2 regions of the Paenibacillus sp. UASWS1643 genome follow, and region 2 is predicted to be linked to the other one. Evidence: predicted binding sites of a transcription regulator. Region 2 holds the regulator's gene; the other holds the start of a gene.
What was found. The regulator LexA, encoded in region 2, represses DNA repair genes until DNA is damaged. The targets are predictions, from matches to a motif close to CGAACATATGTTCG.

Region 1 (11,708 bases), 620 kb from region 2:
AGCTATACGGTTTTATTCTCACTCTGTGAATCAAAAACTTCCCTGGTTGCTTCTATAAAAGTTAATATGATTGGTGAAAGCCATTTGTCTTTATGCCACAACATCTGTGTGTATACCTGCAAGTCCGGAATTTGCCATGGGAGGACAACAAGTTCTCCGCGTTCAACTTCAGACTCCACGACGATCTCAGGAAGAAAGGCAATACCGATGCCTGAAATTGCACATTGTTTAATGGCTTCAGCACTTTGAAACTCTAAATATGTAATGCTATCAATCCCCTCTTTCTCAAATGACCGATCAAACATCGTTCGATACGGACAACCCTTCTCATTTGTCAGGAACACTTCATCATGAAAATCTTCCAATTGCAGCACAGTTCGTTTGGCGAGTGGATGATCTGGAGCAGCTAACAATCGGAAATGTTCTTCCAGCAAAGGTTCCACGGAAAGTCCACTCGAGCGAATGGGTTCATCCAACATATAAACAATATCCGTGGTTCCCTCAAAGAGCGTTTGTTTGAGCTCTTGATTCGGAACTGAGCGGAAAATTAGGCGAACTCCCGGATGCTGCGAACGAAACCGTTGGAAGACAGGTGGAAGCCGATAAGTGCAAATAACTTCATTTGCACTTATCGTTAAGGTACCACTTAGTTTTTCATTATCATGGACAGCACTACGAGCTTCGTCCATTTTTTCAAGAACGCCTTGGGCGTGTGTTAAAAAGCGTTTACCCGCAGTTGTGAGCGCGAGTTGCTTGCCCAACCGATCAAAGAGGCGAACACCTAGCTCATCTTCCAATGCTTTAATTTGCATCGTGACGTTGGAAGGAACGTAGCTCAGCGCTTCTGCTGCCCGCGTGAAATTCAATGTTGTTGCAACCGTACAAAACGTATTCAGTTGACGCAATTCCATCCGATGATCCCCCCTTCATCTTTCAATTTTATTGAATGCTATCTTGAATTCTATTCACTTTTATTGAGAGTATCACAGCTCTATACTGAGTACAAGAGATCACAGTGAACACGTGGTTTTTCATTTTGAAGGGAGCGACTATACGATGGATTATGAAATTTTTAATTTGGATGATGTCATCTTACAATCAGGAGTGACGTTACCAAACGCTTTTCTTGCTTACAAAACATACGGAAAATTAAATGAACAGAAGGATAATGTTATTGTCTATCCAACGGCTTTTGGGGATCAGCATGTTCAGAATGAATGGCTTATTGGCAGTGGGATGGCACTCGATCCGGAGAAATATTTTATTATCGTTCCCAGTTTGCTGGGCAATGGACTCTCTTCCTCTCCCAGTAACACGCCTCCTCCATTTGATCGGGGTAACTTTCCACAGGTAACTATCTATGACAACGTTCGATTCCAGCACCAACTGCTGACCGAAAAATTCGGTATTCAAAAGATTGCTCTCGTCGTCGGGTGGTCGATGGGCGGCATTCAGGCATTTCAATGGGGGGCAAGTTACCCGGAGATGGTTGAACGAATCGCACCTTTCGGAGGCATCGCCAAACCTTGGCCTCACACATTTGTGGTTCTGGAAGGCGTGAAAGCTTCACTGCTATCTGCAGTCGGCTTCGACTCAAGCAAATTAAACCAACTAAGTTCGACAGACATGCGTGCCGTGGGTCGGGTCTATGCGGGATGGGGACTATCACATGCGTTTTATAGAGAAGAGCTTTACCGTGAGATGGGATTTGACACATTGGAGGATTTTGTAGCTGGTGTCTGGGAAAATAGCTTTATGAATATGGATCCGCATAATGTTCTGGCCATGTTATGGACAGGTCAACATGCAGATATCAGTGCAAACCCCTCCTATAACGGAGACTTTGATACAGCACTTCAGAGCATAAGAGCTTATGCCTGTATCATGCCGGGAAGCACGGATCTCTTCTGCACAGCGGACGATAATGAATACGAAGCTAAGCGTATACCTAATGCTGTCTTGAAACCAATCCAATCGATCTGGGGCCATTTTGCCGGTCGTGGAATTAACAGTGCGGATAATCAATTTATTGATGACAATCTAAAACACTTGTTGTCACTTAGCACTAATGAATAGATCGTCACTTGCATTGGATGTCTGTCAGGCCTAGCAAGATTCCCTGTTCTTTAGCCCGGTTATTCTCATGAATTCATAACCTGACTGATCGTATTTGAGGTCAACAGTACTTACTAGTTCGACCTCTTTTTCTGCGATCGTACTTCCTTTAACGAATTCTGCGAATACTGAAGACTGTAGCGTTTCTTTAATTTTAAAGGTTAAACTTATTTTTTAACGTTCGTATACCTGGAGTATATTCACAAAATTCATCTACCCTGCCCGTTAACGTAATGAAGCTGCCGGTCAAACACAGGCAGCTTCATTTTCGTCGTTTATTCAATTATAGTTTCTACGTTAGCGTATAAGCATTAACTTTTAATATCTTCTTTAGTCTTTTGTCTATATCGAACTATGGAAAGAGGTAAATTAACTATTCCGAGAATAAAAGAAGAGCCAATAGATATCCATTGAGATACTGAAGGATAATTCGGTTTTCCGTCTCCTACAGGTCCTATTTTGGGTTGGTGGCTATCCCACAAAACATATAAGAGACCAATAGCAGGTACCAATATGCAAATTACACTTGCAACTATATGTAACACATACTTGTTCAATCCTACCCCTCCATTTATCGTATTCATGTCTTGAACTCTGTTTATATTATAACGTTAACTTAAAGCGGGAAATTACACTAACCTGTCCCTTAGTTTAACAAAAATTTTTCTCCTTTAAGATATTCCCTAAAATTGTTTTGAATAACTGATGGAAAATTTTCCGCAATAATTCGCTTGTAGTTGATTTACTTTGCTATACGATGAAATAATACTTTCCTATTCTCAGATGAAAGACGCATCAATGTTTCAGCCATATCAAATAAATAAAATCCATAAGCACAATTCGAAAAATCTATAGGTCATCGTTTGTTTTCTTTTAAATAGAGAGTTATTAAGCAACGTTGTTACGATGCCAATCACAAGGGTAAGCGCACCAATCCATGGAATGTAGTTCAACAAGTTGCATCTTGAAGAAGATGTTACGGCAGAACAGATGGATGAGTATTATTATCAAATGGTAAACGAGAAAATCATGTTAGATTAGCACGAAGCTTATTCTAAAATCCATATCTGATTTTAAGTTTGAGGTTAAAGGTTATAGAGCACGTCCCATAAAGTTGCCGATCAAAGCAAAAAGTCGCTAAATTAGCGACTTCAATGGGAATATGTACTTGTCCCTTGACTTTTTGTATCTTATTTCATTATTTATTGTTGGATGTTACTCCATCCGCTTACATCGCATTGTCCATAACCATTATCACCCACAGTAACTAACGTACCATCTGATTTTAGTCCAATCGTGTGGGCACATCCCGCCGAAACAGCTCTAATGTCATGCCAGCCCCTTACATCGCATTGGTGATGTTTGTTTGAACCCACAGCAACCGTCGTACCGTCAGACCTAAGACCAATGGTATGATAACTCCCCGCTGCAACTGCTACAATATCACGCCATCCGCTTACGTCGCATTCGCCTTCATTATTTCGCCCCACCGCAACCACGGTGCCCTCCGATCTAAGCCCAACCGTATGAAGATACCCCGCCGAAACAGCCAATATGTCGTTCCAGTCGTTTACGCTACATTGGTCATACTTATTGTTACCAACTGCTATTACCGTTCCGTCTATTTTTAGACCGACGGTATGCCAGTCTCCCGTCGTGACCGATACAATATCACGCCAGCTGCTCACGTTGCATTCGCCTTCATTATTTCGCCCTACCGCAACCACGGTACCATCTGCTTTAACCCCAACAGTCCGGCACCAACCTGCCGAAACGGTTATTATATCGCGCCATTCGCTTACATTGCATTGGTCATGCTTATTCCAACCTATTGCTGTTACAGTACCATCAGATTTAAGTCCAACGGTATGGGCATTACCCGTGTTCGTAGCCATATGAACATTACCGGCACCAACGGCGACGATATGGGACCAATCGCTTACATCACATTGACCGTATTTATTATCACCCGCGGCTATTACTGTTCCGTCAGATTTAAGAGCAACGGTATGACGACGACCTGCCGCTATGGTACAGTTACGGAAACGTTTCGTCTCAAACACCGCTTCCTTCCGTGAACGGTAGTCCATATTTTTCCTCTCCTCCACAAATTAAAATCCTCCGTTGTTCAACGGTATAACGTTTAGCGTTCATATCACTCACAGAACTTAAGAGGACACCAACATATTACTCTTATTCAACGTTGTATTATAATACTCCTGGCTGTCAAGATAACGGAACCACGCCGTACTAATCCAGGTATGTTGGTATCACCCTTCTGAAGGATTCATCCTTGTTTCAATCGAAAAAATATGGATAAATGTGTCTATCTATCTGTATGTATATGCCTCGTGATTTCTCTCATTTTATGTGGTTTAATATGCCAATGCGAAATTTTGAGACAAAAAATCCGACCCTTCAATTTCAAAGGTCGGTTTACCCAAATCGGGAGAAGAAAACAATGGTTATAGCTGTATTATATCCACCCTATGCCGTTATATACCGTATTCTGCTCTAACTCTATGTTTATGTTGGCATATCAGTAATATCAACGCTCATATGTTCAGTGAGCATTAAGGTTACGTCCACTTTCACTTTGCTCCACAATAATGTCATTTTGTGAAGGTAACCTCTTACCGAATAGTCTACCGTTAAACTCAGCTCAGATCTCTTTTCATCTATGATTTTAATATGATGTTCCTTTAGCCTTTGTTTCGACTTGTACATCTCTAAAGCAATTTTCTTTTGGGTACCGTCCAGGTAATCAATATACACCGATTTCATCTTAAAGTTTGAAGCGTATATTTTATGCTTATCTACCTCCAGAGCACCTAAAAGATACGGAAGCTCTACCAGCCTCTTGACGAGTGCAAGTTCCTCAGAAGTTTGTCTCACCGTACACACCTCCTTCTTCAAACTTTACAGTGACCAATTGATCAAAATCGACCCATTCAAATCCATTATCCATTTCAATTTTGATTTTCTTTCCAAAGGCACTGACTGAAGTGACGATCCCGTGTATATACCGATTGCCTGAGTCATTAAACACTTCAAAGGTAGCTTGCAACGTATAGTTGAGCGACATATCTATATGTTGAGCAATAATCTCCCACTCATCTTCGTGAATCAGTGGTTTCGGTTGAACATGAATTTGAGTACGGTGCTGTATAATTCGTTCTTTATGTTGTGGAAGCATCATGCGGCTCGATTCCCATAATCCATTGGCCTCCAGTTTTTTGCTCATTTGTAATGCCCCCCAATTTTAGATGCTCTATCGATCGCTTGACCCGCAGCCGTAATGGAGCTCGCTCGAAGAATGGCAATGTCGCCAAATCGATCCTTGATGTTGTCCATCACCTGATCAATGGCTCGTTTCTGCTCTTGATCATCAAAGAAAGATAGTTGATATGTATCCGCGTTGGATAATTGAGACAGGGATACGCCTACACGGCGCACAGGTTGCCCATCCCAATGTTGATGGAATATGCGTTTGGCTATCTTGCACACATCAACAGTTATGTTTGTAGGATCAGACAGTTTAACTTGCCTGTGAAAACCAGTGGGGTGATCAAAATCTGCTCCCGATACACTCACAGATATGACACTACCCATCAGCCCCTTTTTACGGGCTCTTCTGCACACTTCTGTACAGATATCAAGAATAACCACTTCGATCTCCCATGCTTCTGTGAAATCTCTGGGCAGGGTCATTCCGTTTCCGATATCCTTTTGTGTACTGTGTGTATTGACGGTTACCGGCGAATTGTCGAGTCCATTGGCAACTCTCCAGATGACTTCTCCATTAACACCCCACTTGCTTCGTAATTTGGAAAGAGGCGTATTCGCCAGGTCTTTAATGGTTCGGATGCCCATCTTCCACAGATGTTTTTCCATTCTTGAGCCAATCCCCCACATATCACGGATGGGCTTATCTCCAATGTGAAGATGTAACTCCTCTTTCTTTAAGTGAAAAATGCCACCCTCCGCTTTTTTAGCAATCATATCGCAGCATAATTTACTGATAATTTTGTTTTCACCAATGCCCGCTCTGGCGTAAACCCCTGTTTCATTATAGATTTTGTCTTGGATTTGTTTGGCCAAATCGATTGGATCATTACCGAATAGATGCATAGACCCTGTAAAATCAGCGAATAATTCGTCTATACTGTATGGCTCAACCAGATCGGTGAATTCCTCAATTATGGACATAATTTGGGTGGATACTTCGATGTATTCTTGCATGTGAGGTTTTACAATGATCAGTTCAGGGCACTTCTGAAGAGACTGCCAGAGTGGTTCTGCGGTAGAAACCCCCTTAGCTTTGGCTAATGGACAAGCGGCAAGAATAATGCCAGAACGTCTTGCTGGATCGCCTGCAACGGCGAGTGGTCTATTTTTGTATTGGGGCATTTTTGCCTTTTCGACTGAAGCATAAAAGCTCTGCATATCAATGAGCATGATGGTTCGTTGCTTAGTCCACACTGAAATCACTCCTGTACTTTTAAGAACATATGTTTGTATATATTATAAACCGAACATGTGTTCTTTATGCAAGAGGTAAATATTTATATTTGGCATATGACCAAGTGAGGGATTCGAATCATCCTAAGTCACACAGCAAAACAAAAAAAACGCCAGCAAAAGCTGGCGGGAAAAGTAAGAAGTTAACTATTACACTAAGAAAGCTTTTGAAATAATGACCAACAAAATAAAGAGTACGAGTATTGCACCAATGGACGTAAAACTACCATATCCTCCACCTATTCCACCTACATTACCATTGCCATTACCATACCCAACTTCACTCATGTTTCCATCCCCCTTTTTTGTGGTATGAGATAGATTATTCAAGTACATCCAATTTGACAAGGCTATATAAAAAAAGGGCCAACTTCAAATAGGTAAGCCTTCTTCATTCTACTAAGAATCGGAGCTTGTGGCTTTCTTGATAACCGATGATTGTGTTCACAGAGACTCCCTTCCAACGATGTTAACGTTTTGTTTTAGCAATGTGCGAAACACTCACTACCCTGCCAGTAAACGAGAAAATACCTGCCCCTCTCCTGGGCAGGTATTAAAGGTGAACCGTATGAGTGTCTTACCAACATCCATCACTAACTATTAGTCCAGAAGGCTGTAGATCTGAATGCTCTCCACCTTGGCATCCTTGATATGAAACGACATCACATCCACATAATTGGATGGCTCGTAACGGAAGTCATCCTCCTCATCAGGGGCTCCACTACCAAGCAGTTTCCCCTCAGGGTATGCATTTTTGAGTGTGTCCAGGCTATCTCCCGCTTTAATGTTTCGCACTGTCGCGTACTTAGGATCTGTAATTTCGATATGAAAGATGGAGTCTTGTTTGCCCTCCGGCATACTGATGGTTTTAATCTCAAGACCAGGATACGTGTACACTTTTTCCGTAAAACCGATTAAGGTATCCATATTTGTTCCATCGTCAGCACTGTACGTATGAGATTTCAGGTTATCCGGTTTGCCCAGCATCTGTTCCATCTGATTTTCATTCACTGTATCCGAAATCGCAATGGTGTGCTCATTATAGACAAAAGCAAGCTCCTTCAGTACCACATTGCCTTCCTTCTCCATCGAACCTTCTTTAATAGCTTCAGTACCCTTTTCTTCAGAACTTTCGGAAGCAGGCGCATTAGCATTTGTTGCACCTTCGCCTGTGTTCTGTTCATTTGCAGTGTTCTGTCCGGTTGCTGGAGATGTAGCTTCGCTGGATTGACAGCCCGTTAATGCCACCGTTAGTAAAGCACTTAGTACGATAAAACTTGCAGCTTTCTTAGTTAATTTCATCATGATCCCTCCATAAATGTGTGATTTGTTCTTATGAAGTGATTATAAATAAAACATTTGTTAGTCTTATAACAGAAATGTACCAATCTTGTAACGTTAAGATTTAGGCTTGGGTTGTAGATGCATGTCTATGCACGAGGCAAAACAATTGTAACGGTCGTCCCTTTTCCCAGTTGACTTTCGATGTCGATATATCCATTAAACCGCTCTACGATCTCTTTGCATATGGAAAGTCCAAGACCTGAACCATTTGCTGTACTTGCATTTTTTGCCCGGTAAAAGCGTTCCTGCACTCGCTCCAGCTCATCGCCCGCGATGCCTATGCCTTGATCACATATCCGTATAACTACTTCGTTTGGCGTATGTTCCAACCTCAATTCGATCAGCGATGGACTGCCTGAATATTTGATGGCATTGTCCACAAGATTGGCGATCGCATGGGACATCAGCATTGGATTCACATTGGCGTGCACTCTTGTCGCACCCTCATCATCCGGTTCTTCCTCCGCCTGACTAACTCTGATCTCTATCCCTTTATCCTTGGCCTTGGCTCCCATATTCATGACAACTTGCTGAATCAGTTCGTTCATTTCCGTCTTCCGGGCTTCCAAATCATTAGAACCCGCCTTATCGAATCGGGATAATAATAACAGTTCATTAATCAAACGGGTGAGCCGATCCGATTCCTGCAACAGATGAGCATAGATTTTTTGCAACTCCTTGTTCTCGGTCTCTCCTTCAACCAAGTATTGAGAGAAACCACGAATGGCTGCCAAGGGTGTTTTTAACTCGTGAGATACGTTGGAGACAAATTGTTTCTGATACTGAATGTAATCATGAAGCTGCCGCCCCATGGAATCCAGCCCATCTGCCAGCATGCCCAGCTCATCCTTCCGTTTTAGATGAACTCTCCGAAACTCCTGTCTGGAGAAACTTTGCGCAGCGCCAAGTAGTATCTTAATCGGCTTGGTTGTATTGCGTGCAATCCACAGACTGGATAACGTAATCAGCACAATAAATCCGCCTGCACCTGCAAACAGGATATAACGAATTTGATCCATAATCGCATAAAAGTAGGAAATGTTCTCCACGAACTCATACACATAAGCGTTTTCGTAGAATTGATCCTGAATGGGCGTCGCAAAATAAAGCAGATGATCTTCCGTAACGGTGTAGGCATAACTGCCGCTCAGTGCTTTCTCAATATTTTTGTCAAAAATAAGCGGTTTGCCATCATTAATGATGATGCCATCCACAGCCAAGCCGAGCAGCTGCTTGGAGCTGTCATAGATACGTACTTCCTTTCCTGAAGCTTTCAGCTTCTCCAGAGCAAGTCTGACAATTTCATTCGTCTGGGGCTCTCCTGACGATGACCTATGCTGTGCCAACACCTCACGGAAGGACAACTCCGACAGATCTGCCTTCTCCATCATCTGTTTCTCAATGGTAACGAAGCTGTAGTAATCAATAGCTTTATTTACCGCAAAAATGATGATGCCAAAAGACAGCACGGAGAAAAATAAATAATTCAGCAGTAACCGGGTTGCATACTTCAGGCCTCGCCACCTCCAAGTTGATAGCCAAATCCATAGATCGTCCTGACGTACTTCGGTTCGTCCGCGTTATCCTCAAGCTTCTTCCGTAATCGCATGATGGTCATATCCACACTGCGACTGTCTCCCATAAAATCGTATCCCCATCCGATCTGCAACAGCTCATCCCGGGTAAAAATTTTGTCTGGCCTTTTGAGTAACGTTTCCAGAATTTTGAACTCTTTGGCCGTTAAAGATACGGGTACACCGTTTTTTAGCACCCTGCGGCTTTCCAGATCAAATGTCAGCTCTTCATGAATGATGCGTGTAGATTTAACTTCGGTTTCTTCACTTGATTCTTCCTTGCTCTCGTTTCTTCTCAGAATCACCTTGATCCGAGCGAGCAATTCACGATTGTCAAAGGGTTTGGTCATGTAATCTTCCGCCCCTAACTCTAGTCCCAAGACCTTGTCGATTACCTCGTTTTTGGCAGAGAGCATGATCACAGGAACGGCACGTTTCCCGGTAATTTCCTTGCACAGGTCATATCCGGAGCAGTCTGGCAGCATCAGGTCAAGTACCACTAAATCGGGTTGAAAAGAGTCGAGCAGCTGCAGGCCCGTTTTGCCGTCCTCTGCGGTCTGCACATCATAGTTTTCTCGCCTTAGCACCAGCTCAATTAAATCTCGAATTGCGATTTCATCATCAATGACTAGGATTTTCTTCAAATGTACAAGCACCCCTATCTAGCCTTGTTCACCAGCTTCAATCATATATTAACCCATCTTAGCACAGACGCTTTAGATTCCTCCACCAACTGGAAGGTGAGGTATATTCCACTCAGCCAACATAACTTGTAATAAACTCGAAGAAAGGAGAACAATCCATGGTTCTGCTCTGGGTACTCATTGTTGGTGGACTTATTGGTTGGTTAAGCGGCAACTTGATTGGCGGATTTCATATTATTCCAGCCATCGTTGGCTCGATTATTGCCCTGCTCATCTTCTTTGCTCTGGCACGCGGCGGAGCCTTCCGAAGACGTTACCAAAGAGAGGCGGAAACCGATACCGTCGTTCATTATTACGGGATAAACATAAAAGGACCGAAAGCATTCATCGATAGAAGATGAATGTTTACAGTCCTTTTTTTATTTTTGAACAAAATCGCATTCAGTATGATGGTTGATTTTCGTTTTAAACGTTATGAGGTGCATAAGCACAAAGAAAGACGCGTACACCTTCAGTGATGATACGTTTGGTTTGTTCCTCTTCCAATGCCTCTGTTTTTCTAGGTTGATTAAATACCAATAAAAACGTTAATGCAGCGAAGTGCTTTGTAGCCATTTCAGGATCGGGCACATGGAGCAATCCGGTTTGTCCAAACTCTGTAAACCTCTTGATAATCCCCTCTTCAGTTGCGTTATCCAGCCTATCAAAAAACGAGTCTGGCAGGTTGGCGGCTTCCACCATAACCAGACGGATCAAAGCCATGTAATCGGACGAACCGTTCGCAGAAGCTACGATTTGTTCGCAAAATAAGATGAGCGCCTGCTTCAGATCCTCGAATTCCAAGAGGTGATCTGAAATCCCTTGCTCAATCATGTCAAGAACCGCCAAACTGGATTCTTCAACAACGGCAAGCAGTAGATTCTGTTTGTCACCATAATAATCATAAACTGTCCGTTTGGAAACTCCCGCTTTAGCTGCGACCGCATCGACGCTGGATCGATCAAACCCATCGGAAAGAAACAGGTCTCGTGCTGCCGCAATAATTTTAGCTCTTTTGTCTGAAGAGCCTTTGCGGATTTTCTTGTTTTCCGTATGATCCATTCTTACGTTGCCCCCTTATAGGTATACCATCAGAAAGTGATTAGAGTTCTGTTCTGTTTACAAACTACACTGCACGGTGTAGTATAGAAAATGTAGCAAATCAAATCAATGATCAAGGAGGATTCTATTCATGAATACCAAGCCGTCTTTTGTTGATGTTCTTATTGTCGGGGCCGGTCCTACAGGGCTTACACTTGCCTGTGATCTGGCCCGTCGAAACATCGACCATCGTATTATTGAACGAAGCTCCTTATATAACGTTGCTTCTCGCGCCAAAGGAATACAGCCTCGCTCGCTTGAAGTTGTGGATGATTTGGAGGCCGTCCACTACATTATTGACACAGGTGTTGTGGATTTGCCTGTTCGTTATTATACCGCAGATGGCAGGAGTTTGGACAAGCCGTCTATT
Region 2 (11,708 bases):
GAGTTCCTCAGAGATTTTAATGTTTTTGGAAGAGGGAGAAGGCAGAGCTGCATCAAACCATTGATTATGTGAAGCTTTAAACTTCATATTCTGCAGAATTAGCTTAATGTAATTATTAAGAACCCCTTTTATATCTTTAAAGCCTCCTAATCCAATTGGTCACTCGAAGCCACCTCAGATACACTAAATGAAATGAGGAGAGCGTCCATGAAAATATGGAAACGGGCAGGTTACAGTCCCATCACACACGTTGAAAACAGCATTAATCAATCCTCAGTATGATCCTTTACAGACTTACGTTTCTCGGTTGGGGCGTCCAGAATGGGTAGCTGTAGGAATGATGGGAAAACTTCTGATAAGAGATGATGGCACATGTCGAGAGAACGGGTTGTGTATAGAACGTTATTTCTTTTTTGTGTAGACGGATTGTAATATGAAGTGCGACACCTACTGGAAATAAATAAAAAAGGGCCCATAGCTGGATTCATGTAGAATGAAAATTCCTACACCACATTCACACAAGGAGAATCCAGCCATGAGCTACAGACATCTTAGCATAGTTGAACGGAGCAAGCTAGAAATCCTACACCAGCAAGGCAAAAGCTGACGAGCAATCGCAAAGGAAATGGGCAGACATCCTTCGACCATTTGCCGTGAATTAGAGCGTGCAGCTTCATTTGGATCCTATCAGGCGGAGCATGGATGTTTCAACTGTATGTTGAAAGTTTCATATAAAAGAGGTATACTTTAATTAAATTTTTAACAATTTAATTTTAAATAATTAATTGGAGATGTTATTATGGATCAGGCAAAACAACTAGTGACAGAACAACGTACATTTTTTTATACAGGACAAACTAAAAATATCGAGTACCGAATTAATGCGCTGCAACAGCTTAGAAAAGGAATTGAAAAGTATCAGCAACGGATTCAAGATGCACTTCGGGCTGATCTGAACAAATCTGAGGCGGAAGCTTACGGTTCCGAAATTCGCATTGTTCTGGGTGAACTGGATTTTGCATTAGAACACCTGCAGGAATGGGCTGCACCCAAACAAGTCCCAACCAATTCGGCTATGCCGGATGGGGTGAGTACCATTTACCCGGAACCATACGGAGTGGCGCTTATTATTGCACCTTGGAATTATCCGTTCCAACTGGCCTTTGGCCCACTGATTGGAGCAATTGCAGCCGGTAACTGTGCAGTTATCAAGCCTTCTGAATTAACACCAGCCGTATCTCGTCTGACTTATGATCTGATTCAGGAGATCTTCCCTCAGGAGTATATTGCGGTTATGGAAGGAGAAGTTGAGGCCAGTACAGCATTGTTGAAAGAGAAGTTTGATTATATTTTCTTCACAGGCAGCACAGGTGTTGGTCGCATTGTGATGAAGGCAGCTGCGGAGCACTTGACTCCTGTAACTCTTGAGTTGGGTGGTAAGAGTCCTGCTATTGTCCATAGTGATGCAGATCTGAAGCTGGTGGCCCAGCGTATTGTTCGTGGTAAGTTCCTGAATGCAGGGCAAACTTGCGTTGCTCCGGATTACTTGCTTGTGCATGAACAAGTTCATGATGAATTGATCAGTCTGATTGGCGCAGAGATCAAAGATAAATTTGGGGATGATGTGTTACAGAATGCTGATTTCCCGCACATTGTCAATGCGCGTAACTTTGATCGGTTGTCGGGATTCCTCACAGATGGCAAAACGCTGATTGGTGGACGTTCTGTACGTGAGCAGTTGCTCATTGAGCCGACTGTACTTGGCGATGTGAACTGGGAATCAGCTGTGATGCAAGAAGAGATCTTCGGTCCAATTCTTCCTGTGTTTACGTACAGTGACCTGAATCCTATACTGGATGAGATTGTTCGCCGGCCAAAACCATTGGCGCTATATCTCTTCACACAGGATGAGCAACTGCAGGATCAGGTTCTGAATCAAGTATCCTTCGGTGGGGGATGTATTAATGACACACTTTCTCATATGACTTCACACTATCTCCCGTTTGGTGGTGTAGGAGAGAGCGGTATGGGCTCATATCACGGTCAACAGAGCTTTGATGTGTTCTCGCATCACAAGAGTGTTCTGAAACGCAGTGAATAATTAGCCGCAAAAATAACATAAACATGAAAAAAAGAGGTTGTCCTGTTGATCAGGACAACCTCTTTCGTATTTCATTACATCTAGTTTTGTTACTCAAGTTAAATATTAATGAATATCTCGGAAAAGGCCAATGACTTTACCCAGAATACTAACATGTTTCAATCGTAAAGGTTCGAAGGTCGCATTCTCCGGTTGAAGGCGAATATGATCTTTCTCTTTATAGAACGTTTTCACTGTAGCTTCATCGTCTTCAGTCATTGCAACCACGATATCACCGTTATCAGCAGTTTGCTGTTGACGGACAATAACGTAATCTCCATTAACGATTCCAGCTTCCACCATACTATCTCCCACTACTGAAAGCATAAACACTTTTTGTTCACCTACATAATGTGTAGGAAGAGGGAAATAGTCTTCAATGTTCTCGGTTGCAGTGATTGGAACCCCGGCTGTAACCTTACCAACAACAGGAATACGTGCAACGCTATGAGCAAATTGATGAGAATGCTCAGATTCTTCCTGGCTCAAAAGCTCAATGGCTCTTGGCTTGGTAGGGTCACGTCGGATCAAACCTTTTTTCTCCAAACGATCCAAATGTCCATGTACTGTTGAGCTGGAAGCAAGTCCAACAGCTTCACCAATTTCCCGTACGGAAGGAGGATACCCCTTCAACCGGACTTCATTTCGTATAAACTCCAGAATAGCCTGCTGCCTGCTGGATATCTTCGACATACCGTATCAACCCCATTTTAGTAACGTTTGGGAAAATTATAACATAGAACCTCCGTTCGTACAAACATAAGTTCTAAATAAAATAGCATTAAATCAGTGTTTTTTAACTTATACAACAGAAATTGTCCAAAAGTCAGAGCATAATACTGCAAATGCTTTGCAAAAGGAAGTGAAATAAGAAATTTCTCCTTCAAAAAAGAAGCGAACAATTGTTCTAAAAATCTATTGAACAAAACAAGTGTTCGTGTTATATTGATTTCAACAGATAGGAACAAACGTTTGGAGGCGGGTATTTAATGAGATATTCTACTTATCAAAGCATTTATGAACCAATGAATTCGGAACTGGTGAAGTCTAAAATAGGGAACTACAAGAAGGTTCTAGCGCGCTTCAAGATTTTTTCATGGATGTTAAAGGTAGCCATTACCTCTTTGATTATATTTATTGGATGCAGCACTGTTTTAACTGTATTTGCTGGCAATGAGAATGATGTTCTGCCTGGAGGAAAGATAGCCGTTTCACAAGGGGAAACATTATGGAGTATTTCTTTGGAACATAAACCGACGAATATGGATACACGTATTTATATAGAAGCAATTAAGAAAGTGAATCAACTTCAAGCGACTTCCATCCAAGTGGGGCAAGTACTAACTCTACCGCAATTTGCAGAATAAAATGCACATCAATGAGTGTTAAGGCGTGTCAGCTTGACAAGCTGCCTTTATAATGGCAAAGTTAATATGACTTTGTATTTTTGGAGGGGACAAGCTTGGATATAGATAGTCTGGTAGCACGCATTAACGAATTGGCTCGTAAGCAAAAGTCCACTGGATTGTCGGAGGAAGAACTTGCTGAACGTGCCGAGCTAAGAGAGATTTATTTGAGCAATATTCGCAGCAATTTCAGACAACAACTGGATACCATTGAGATTGTTGATGATGAGAATGACAAAGGCCACCAAGGCAAACTCAAACACTAACGAAACCTAATGATATCATTATGATATTTAGGTTTCTTCCTGTTATTTTGAGTGTGCAATTTATAGGGGGAAATGTTGGTTTGCAATTATGTAAGCCGATACAAAGACACATAAGGGGGATTCTCATGTCGCGTTCGTTCGAGAGAACGGTTAAGAAAAATTCCAAGCAGTTAAATCAGCAACGCAAAAAAAGTGGTCAACCAATCACAGGTACACCAGGTGAAGAAGTCTTTAAGGGACGCAGTCTTTTGTTCCCTATATTTTTGATTGGTCTCGCCTTTTTGTATCTGTTTATGAGCACGTTTCTTGTGCAAGCTCCAATGACAACTTGGGACTGGGTGACCATGCTGCTTTATGTATTTTTGGCAGTCATCTTCATGCTTCGTCGTCCATACATCAAGATTAGCAGTAATCGGATTATCACGACGAAGGGTAATCGTGAACGTTCAATTGGGGTTGACGATATTGTCAAATTCAGAATTGAACCAGGTACAGTTGTTATCGAACATAACAGTCGTGGGAAAAGATGGGTGTTCACCAAGTTATTGAACCGTTACGATACAGATGCGATTGCAGAACGTTTGCTGAAGTTTGCAAAAGCACACCAGATCACCGTGGAAACCGTCGAAAAGTAATTATTGCATAAAGGGGTAGATGATCGGAATGGCATTAAAAGCGATTTTGTTCGACCTAGATGATACTTTATTATGGGATGAGCGTAGTGTTCGAGAAGCTTTTCATGAGACTTGTCTAATCGCAGCGCAAGAGACTGGGGTTAAACCAGAAGAACTTGAAGAAGCTGTTCGTAATGAGGCACGTGGACTGTATGAATCATATGAAACCTTTCCTTTTACTAAAATGATTGGAATCAATCCGTTTGAAGGTCTTTGGGCTAACTTTACTGGTGGGGATCAACCTGAGTTCCGTCAGTTGGAACAGCTTGCTCCAGTTTACCGTAAAGAATCCTGGCGTCGTGGCTTGTTGAAGTTGGGTATAGATCGGGATGATCTTGCTGAACAACTGGCCGCACAGTTTGGAGTGGAACGGAGATCCAGACCTCATGTATACGAAGAAACGATGGATACCTTGCGTCAGTTACAAGGAAAGTACAAACTGTTGTTGTTAACAAACGGTTGTCCTGCTTTGCAACAAGAGAAGTTGGATGGTGTACCTGAATTGACTCCTTTTTTTGATGAGATTATTATCTCGGGTAACTTCGGAAAAGGAAAACCAGATCCGTCGATATTTGAACATGCTTTGAGTAAACTGGGTGTTAAACCCGAAGAGAGCATGATGGTTGGAGACAAGTTAACGACTGATATTCGTGGTGCTTTATCATCTGGCATCCAATCCGTATGGATTAACCGGGAGCATAAGACCAACAATGAAACGTATGCGCCAGACCATGAAATAACGCATTTATCGGAATTAAATCAGCTTATTGCTAATTTCTAAGCAGATCAGCTATAACATCTTTCCTCAGCACCCTGAAACATTGGAAGCTTCAATGAACGATGATGTCGTTCTTGAAGTTACCAATGTTTTTTATTTGAGCTTGTTGACTAAATTACCTTGTTAAAAGAGATATCCATTTTTTTTACTAAAACTTATTGAAATTAGAGGGAAGCTGGATTAGAATATAACTAACATACTAGTATGACTAGTATTTAGATTGTCCTAAAGCAATTTCTTTTTGACTTACTTCATTAAATGGAAGCAGGGAGTTATTGCTTATTGTTTTCGATTGATTGTAAGCGCTTAATATTTCGAAAAATCTTCTTTCGATTTGGAGATCACACCACGTAGTAAGTGCTAATTAATGATGTGAAGCATCTTGGATTGTGTGATTCTACATAATACATCAAATTGATATCGCTTACATTTAGAAATTATCTATTTCGTAGTGGGGGTGAAGTTAAAGGAGTTGTTGTCTTCTACAAGAGGAGAAAAGATGAGAATTGTATATGAATTACTCTTACTTATCAAGTCCTGGATCGGAGTGAAAACACATGGAGTCGGAAACCGCTAAAACAACGTTAACCATGACATCTTTACGTAAAGAGAGCAGATTACGAACGGCAGCAACTTTGTTCCGCAAAGACTGGCAGCTGTATTCACTATTAATCCTTCCCATCATTTATCTCCTTATTTTCAAATATGGGCCGATGATTGGTAATGTGATTGCGTTCAGACGTTTTGTTCCCGGGGGAAGTATATTTGGAGAAACGTGGGTTGGATTAAGATACTTCAAAATGTTTATTGAGGACCCTACCTTCTGGAGAGTATTCGGTAATACGCTGATGTTAGGCGGACTTGCGTTACTCTTTACATTCCCGGTTCCAATCATTTTTGCCTTGATGCTTAACGAAGTGAAAAGTAAACGATTCAAGAAGTTTGTACAGACCGCGTCTTATCTGCCTCATTTTCTGTCTATCGTTATCGTTGCAGGTATGATCCTGCAGCTGACAGCAGTGAATGGTTCCATTAATGGACTGGTGGCTTTCTTCACCGGAGACAATATTCCTTTTATGCAGCGGGCTGAGTGGTTCAGAACAATCTATATCACTTCTGAGGTATGGCAGGGTATGGGTTGGGGAGCGATTCTGTATCTTGCTGCACTGACAACCATTGATGATTCTTTGTATGAAGCTGCGCGTATCGATGGTGCCAATCGCTGGAAGCAAACGATTCATGTAACGATTCCAGGGATCTTGCCAACGATTGTGACGTTATTGATTTTGAACATGGGTAATTTCCTGGCTGTTGGATTTGAAAAAATCTTACTCTTGTACAACCCGCTGATCTACGAGACATCTGATGTGATCTCCACTTACCTGTATCGGGTCGGACTGGAATCCAGTAACTTCAGTTATGCTACCGCAATTGGCTTGTTCGAATCGCTGATCGGTCTGATTCTGGTGTTCTCCGTAAATGCCATCTCACGCAGACTGACACAAAGAAGCTTATGGTAAAGGAGGAGCATCATGCAGGAATCCAGATCTTATAAGGTATTTAAAGTATTCAATGTTATCTTTCTGCTGTTCGTGGTATTTATAACCCTCTATCCATTCTTAAATGTCGTGGCACAATCTTTCAGTAGTGAGTCCTATATTAATTCGGGCAAGGTTAGTCTGTTCCCAAGAGGATTCAATGTAGAGACATACAAGACCATCTCACGTGACAGTATGTTCTGGACCAACTATAAAAACACGATTATCTATACCGTAGTAGGTACATTAATCTCCATGTTTATGACGACTATTTTCGCATATGCCTTGTCCAAAAAGAGGTTAATGGGTCGCAAGTTTCTGACAATGTTCGCCGTATTCACGATGTTCTTCAGTGGTGGATTGATTCCAAACTATGTGTTGATTAATTCCCTTGGATTCAACAACACCATGTGGGCACTTGTTGTTCCTGGCGCAATTAGCATATACAACATGCTGATCATGAAGTCATTTTTTGAAAATATGCCTGAAGAACTGGAGGAAGCTGCCTCCATTGACGGTTTGAACACCTACGGGATCTTGTTACGCATTATATTGCCGCTTAGTAAAGCTGTTATGGCAACCATGGTGCTGTTCTACGCAGTAGGTCATTGGAATTCCTGGTTCCCAGCCTTTCTGTATTTGGACAAAAAAGAACTGTTCCCGGTCACCATTTATTTGCGCAATATGATTGCAGGAGCGACTAGCGGGGCGACTGCTGGTGCAACCTCAGCTGATAACCTGACACAGATTGCTGCCAATATTAAGTCAGTAACGATGGTACTCACCATCTTGCCGATACTCACCATCTATCCATTTGTCCAAAGATACTTTGTAACTGGTATCATGCTAGGGTCTGTTAAACAGTAAGACGCAGCAGCTGAAGTGATTCACATGATTAACTTTTCGAGGTTGTTTAACGTTTCAGGCAAGGTCAACCTAAACCAAACTCAGGGGGATAACCTAAATGAATCAAAAGCCACGTAAGTTTGTTGGTAAAATGGTGTTGGCAACAATGATGAGCGTTGTTCTGGCAGCATGTAGCAGCGGTACTGGAGCTGGAGGTGACGTCACAGAAGTTCAAACCAAGGCAGCGATGGAAACGTACAACGTAGGGGATACATTCAAAGCAACGGAGCCATTTAATCTATCCATACTATATAGTGATCAACCTACTTATCCATATAAAAAAGACTGGTTACTTTTCAATAAAATTACCGAACTGACGGGTGTTACACTTGAGCCAACGATTGTACCCATGAGCGATTACTCTCAGAAGAGATCTCTGTTGATTAGCTCCGGAGATGCACCACTAGTTATCCCTAAAACGTACCCTGGTGAAGAGGCTGCATTTGTGTCCTCTGGTGCGATCTTGCCGATTAGCGATTATATTGATTTGATGCCAAACTTCAAAGATAAAGTGGAAAAATGGGGTTTGGAAGATGAACTTGAAGGTCTTCGACAGGAAGATGGAAAGTACTATGTACTCCCGGGTCTGCATGAAGAAGTATGGCCAGATTACACAATACTCGTAAGAACGGATGTCTTTGAAGAAAATAACATCGCCATTCCGACCACATGGGACGAATTGTATGATGCTGCGAAGAAACTGAAAGAGATTTATCCGGATTCCATTCCGTTTTCGGACCGATTCCAATTCAATAGTACGTTGAACATCGCTGCTACTGGCTTTGGTACCAAGGCTGGATGGGGTTTTGGTAACGGATTGACGTATAAGGAAGATCAGGATGAATTTGTGTACACGGCTACAACACCAGAATACAAAGAGTTGCTAACATACTTTAACAAGTTGGTATCCGAAGGATTGCTGGACAAAGAAAGTTTTACACAGGATGATGATCAGGCTGTACAGAAATTTGTATCCGGCAAATCATTCATGATTAATGGTAATTCCCAAACGGTGGTGCTGCACCGAAATGATATGAACAAAACGCTGGGAGAAGGTAAATACTCAGTTGCAAAGATTACAGTACCTGGTGGACCAAAAGGGCAATTAATGTCCGGCTCCAGACTTGAAAACGGTGTTATGATCTCCGGGAAAATTCAAAAAAGCGAAAACTTCAAAGCTACTATGCAATTTATTGATTGGTTATACTACAGCGATGAGGGTCAAGAGTTTGCCAAATGGGGCGTTGAAGGCGAAACATTTACCAAAGAGGGCGGAACACGTAAATTGGTAGAAGACGTGAACTACAATGGCTTGAATCCAAAAGGAACGAAAGATCTGCGTATTGACTTTGGTTTCTCTGGTGGGGTATTTGCCTACGGGGGGACTACAGATCTGCTGCAATCCATGTTTAGTGAAGAAGAGTTGAAATTCCAGCAAGACATGAAGGATACCAAGGAAGTGATCCCGGCAGAGCCACCGATTCCTTACTCTTCAGAGGACCGTGAACGGGTGACACTTCTGAGTACACCACTGAAAGACTATTCGGATCAAAATACACTTAAATTTATCTTGGGTGAGCGGGACTTGTCTGAATTCGATACATTTGCCAAAGAGCTGGAGAGTCAAGGATTATCTAATTATCTGAAGCTGGCAAATGATACGTACAAAGCCTACAAAGAAAACAAGCAATAATATAGTTGATGTTGGCCAGATTACCGTTTCACACCGATATATAAGTGGAACGGTAATTTGTGCTAAGATGAATGAAAACGGCTGATAGAAAGAGGTCTAGGCATGTCACTTAATCAAAAAATTAGAGGCTCGACCCGGGCATATTCATATAACCTATTAAAAGAACGAATTCTTCACCTGGAACTTAAGCCAGGTACCAAGATTTCAGAGAAAGAGATTGCAGATGAACTGCAGGTGAGCAGAACACCCGTTAGAGAAGCATTCATGAAGCTTGCTGAAGAAGAACTGCTGGACATTATACCCCAGAGTGGAACGATCGTCTCTCACATTAATCTGGAGCATGTGGAAGAAGGCAGGTTTATGCGGGAGAAGATGGAGAAGGAAATCGTAACTTTGGCTTGTGTTTCTTTTCCTGAAGAGTTCAGATTTCGACTTGAAACCAACATTGCAATGCAGGAAGTCTGTATAGGAAAAAACAATTTCTATCGGCTTTTTGAACTGGATGAAGAGTTTCATCAGATTTTGTTCCAGGGCACGGGTAAGCTGAGGACGTGGAAAATGTTGCAACAACTGAATATTCCGTTTAATCGGTTGCGTTTATTACGTCTAGCGGAGGACTCCAACCTGGAGGTCATTATCTCCCAGCACAAAGAGATATATCGGCTTATCACAGAGCGTCAAACCGATCAAGCTGTTCACGTGATGGAAGCTCATCTTAGACTGGTTGTTATTGAACAGGAATCGATTAAGGCGAAATACCCGCATTATTTTATATAATGCACTGATGTTGTATAATACTCTCCATATGCATATGCGAAAACCCCTGTTCAATTGAACAGGGGTTTTGGTTAAGCAAATCGTAACACGAGAGTGTTAGGCTTGTTTGATAAATGTAGGATCAGGGTATGGATCTGCAATCCAGCCATCTTTTTCGATGAACAGACGTACAGCGATAATTTGTTTGTTCTCCATTAAGGTGAAGAAGTGCGGTGTATTCTCAGGTACAGAGATGACGTCTCCAGGAGACAGTTCTACATTAAAGTAACCCACATCATCTGTAGCTTTGATAACAAAGATTCCTTTACCAGCAACAATTGCACGGATCTCATCTTCAGCGTGGGTGTGGATCTCTTCGAACTTGGCCAGCTTTTCTTCGATATCTGGTGTTTGTTCGGACAGCGTGATGACATCCCAGATCTGGTATCCGCGACGTGCAGCCAAATCTCTGATTTCATAATCGTAAGTTTCCAAAACCTCGGTTTTCTGTTCATCAGTTAATCCAAAGTTATTTTGCAGATCAGTGTTCAGTTTGGATGCGTCCCACTTCTCATATAATACTTCGTATTTGTTCAAGAAATTTCGAACATTTTCGTCACCAGTGATGCGTTCGTTCGTATTTCGGATAACAATTTCAGCCATGTTCTTTCCCTCTTTTCCACTTGGTTTAATTGAATTATATCGGATTGCTTTGTTTTTGTCGATTCTCAAATTCCGTTCATATTCGTGCAAACCCGCCATCTTTCGGGACCAAACCCGATCTTTCACATTAAGTTAGTTTCTGTTAAACTAAGATTTAACGTTTTGCGGGGGTGAAGATATTGGATAAGATTAGTCTACACGATGCATTAAAACAACGAATATTAATCCTCGACGGTGCAATGGGGACCATGATTCAACAAGTTGATCTGACTGGCGAAGATTTTGGCGGCGATGATTTGGATGGATGTAATGAAATGTTGGTGCTTACTCGTCCAGAGCTCATCCAGCGCATTCATGAAGAATATCTGGAGGCTGGCGCCGACTTAATTGAAACCAATACATTTGGTGCCACATCCGTTGTGCTTGCTGAATACGATATTCAGGATCGGGCACGTGAGATCAACCTGGAAGCAGCCAGAATTGCGAAAGCTGCGGTTGATCGTTTCTCTACACCGGAATCTCCACGTTATGTGGTAGGTGCGATGGGACCAACAACCAAAACACTGTCTGTAACTGGGGGAGTAACCTTCCAGGAACTTATCGACAGTTATTTGGAGCAAGCGCTTGCTTTAATAGAGGGAGGCGTTGATGCGCTACTACTCGAAACCTCACAGGATACCCTCAATGTAAAAGCAGGCAGCATTGGAATTCAGCAGGCCTTCGAACAGAGTGGTGTTACACTGCCCCTGATGATATCAGGAACGATAGAACCGATGGGAACGACTCTTGCGGGTCAGAACATCGAATCCTTTTATATATCCTTAGAACACCTTAACCCAATTTCGGTAGGACTAAACTGTGCTACAGGTCCTGAGTTCATGCGTGATC

Region 1: the regulator LexA is predicted to act here: its motif matches at 6,620-6,633, upstream of FE296_RS27400 (DNA polymerase IV).

What each region holds. Positions count from the first base shown of each region.
Region 1 is NZ_VXKZ01000115.1:668,859-680,566, forward strand. It holds gene FE296_RS27370 (LysR family transcriptional regulator) at 3-911, opposite strand; gene FE296_RS27375 (alpha/beta fold hydrolase) at 1,057-2,076, shown strand; gene FE296_RS27385 (RCC1 domain-containing protein) at 3,318-4,205, opposite strand; gene FE296_RS27390 (YhjD family protein) at 4,642-5,010, opposite strand; gene FE296_RS27395 (YolD-like family protein) at 4,994-5,359, opposite strand; gene FE296_RS27400 (DNA polymerase IV) at 5,356-6,573, opposite strand; gene FE296_RS33045 (hypothetical protein) at 6,787-6,924, opposite strand; gene FE296_RS27405 (hypothetical protein) at 7,237-7,938, opposite strand; gene FE296_RS27410 (sensor histidine kinase) at 8,067-9,449, opposite strand; gene FE296_RS27415 (response regulator transcription factor) at 9,491-10,198, opposite strand; gene FE296_RS34145 (hypothetical protein) at 10,357-10,599, shown strand; gene FE296_RS27425 (TetR/AcrR family transcriptional regulator) at 10,664-11,299, opposite strand; gene FE296_RS27430 (FAD-dependent monooxygenase) at 11,430-11,708, shown strand, end outside.
Region 2 is NZ_VXKZ01000115.1:49,385-61,092, forward strand. It holds partial or broken gene FE296_RS24850 (peptidase G2 autoproteolytic cleavage domain-containing protein) at 245-421, shown strand; partial or broken gene FE296_RS34215 (helix-turn-helix domain-containing protein) at 536-697, shown strand; gene FE296_RS24860 (aldehyde dehydrogenase) at 800-2,101, shown strand; gene lexA (transcriptional repressor LexA) at 2,207-2,833, opposite strand; gene FE296_RS24870 (LysM peptidoglycan-binding domain-containing protein) at 3,130-3,507, shown strand; gene FE296_RS24875 (DUF896 domain-containing protein) at 3,603-3,812, shown strand; gene FE296_RS24880 (hypothetical protein) at 3,938-4,447, shown strand; gene FE296_RS24885 (HAD family hydrolase) at 4,476-5,267, shown strand; gene FE296_RS24890 (ABC transporter permease) at 5,855-6,784, shown strand; gene FE296_RS24895 (carbohydrate ABC transporter permease) at 6,797-7,669, shown strand; gene FE296_RS24900 (ABC transporter substrate-binding protein) at 7,767-9,401, shown strand; gene FE296_RS24905 (GntR family transcriptional regulator) at 9,504-10,178, shown strand; gene FE296_RS24910 (cupin domain-containing protein) at 10,275-10,820, opposite strand; gene metH (methionine synthase) at 11,000-11,708, shown strand, end outside.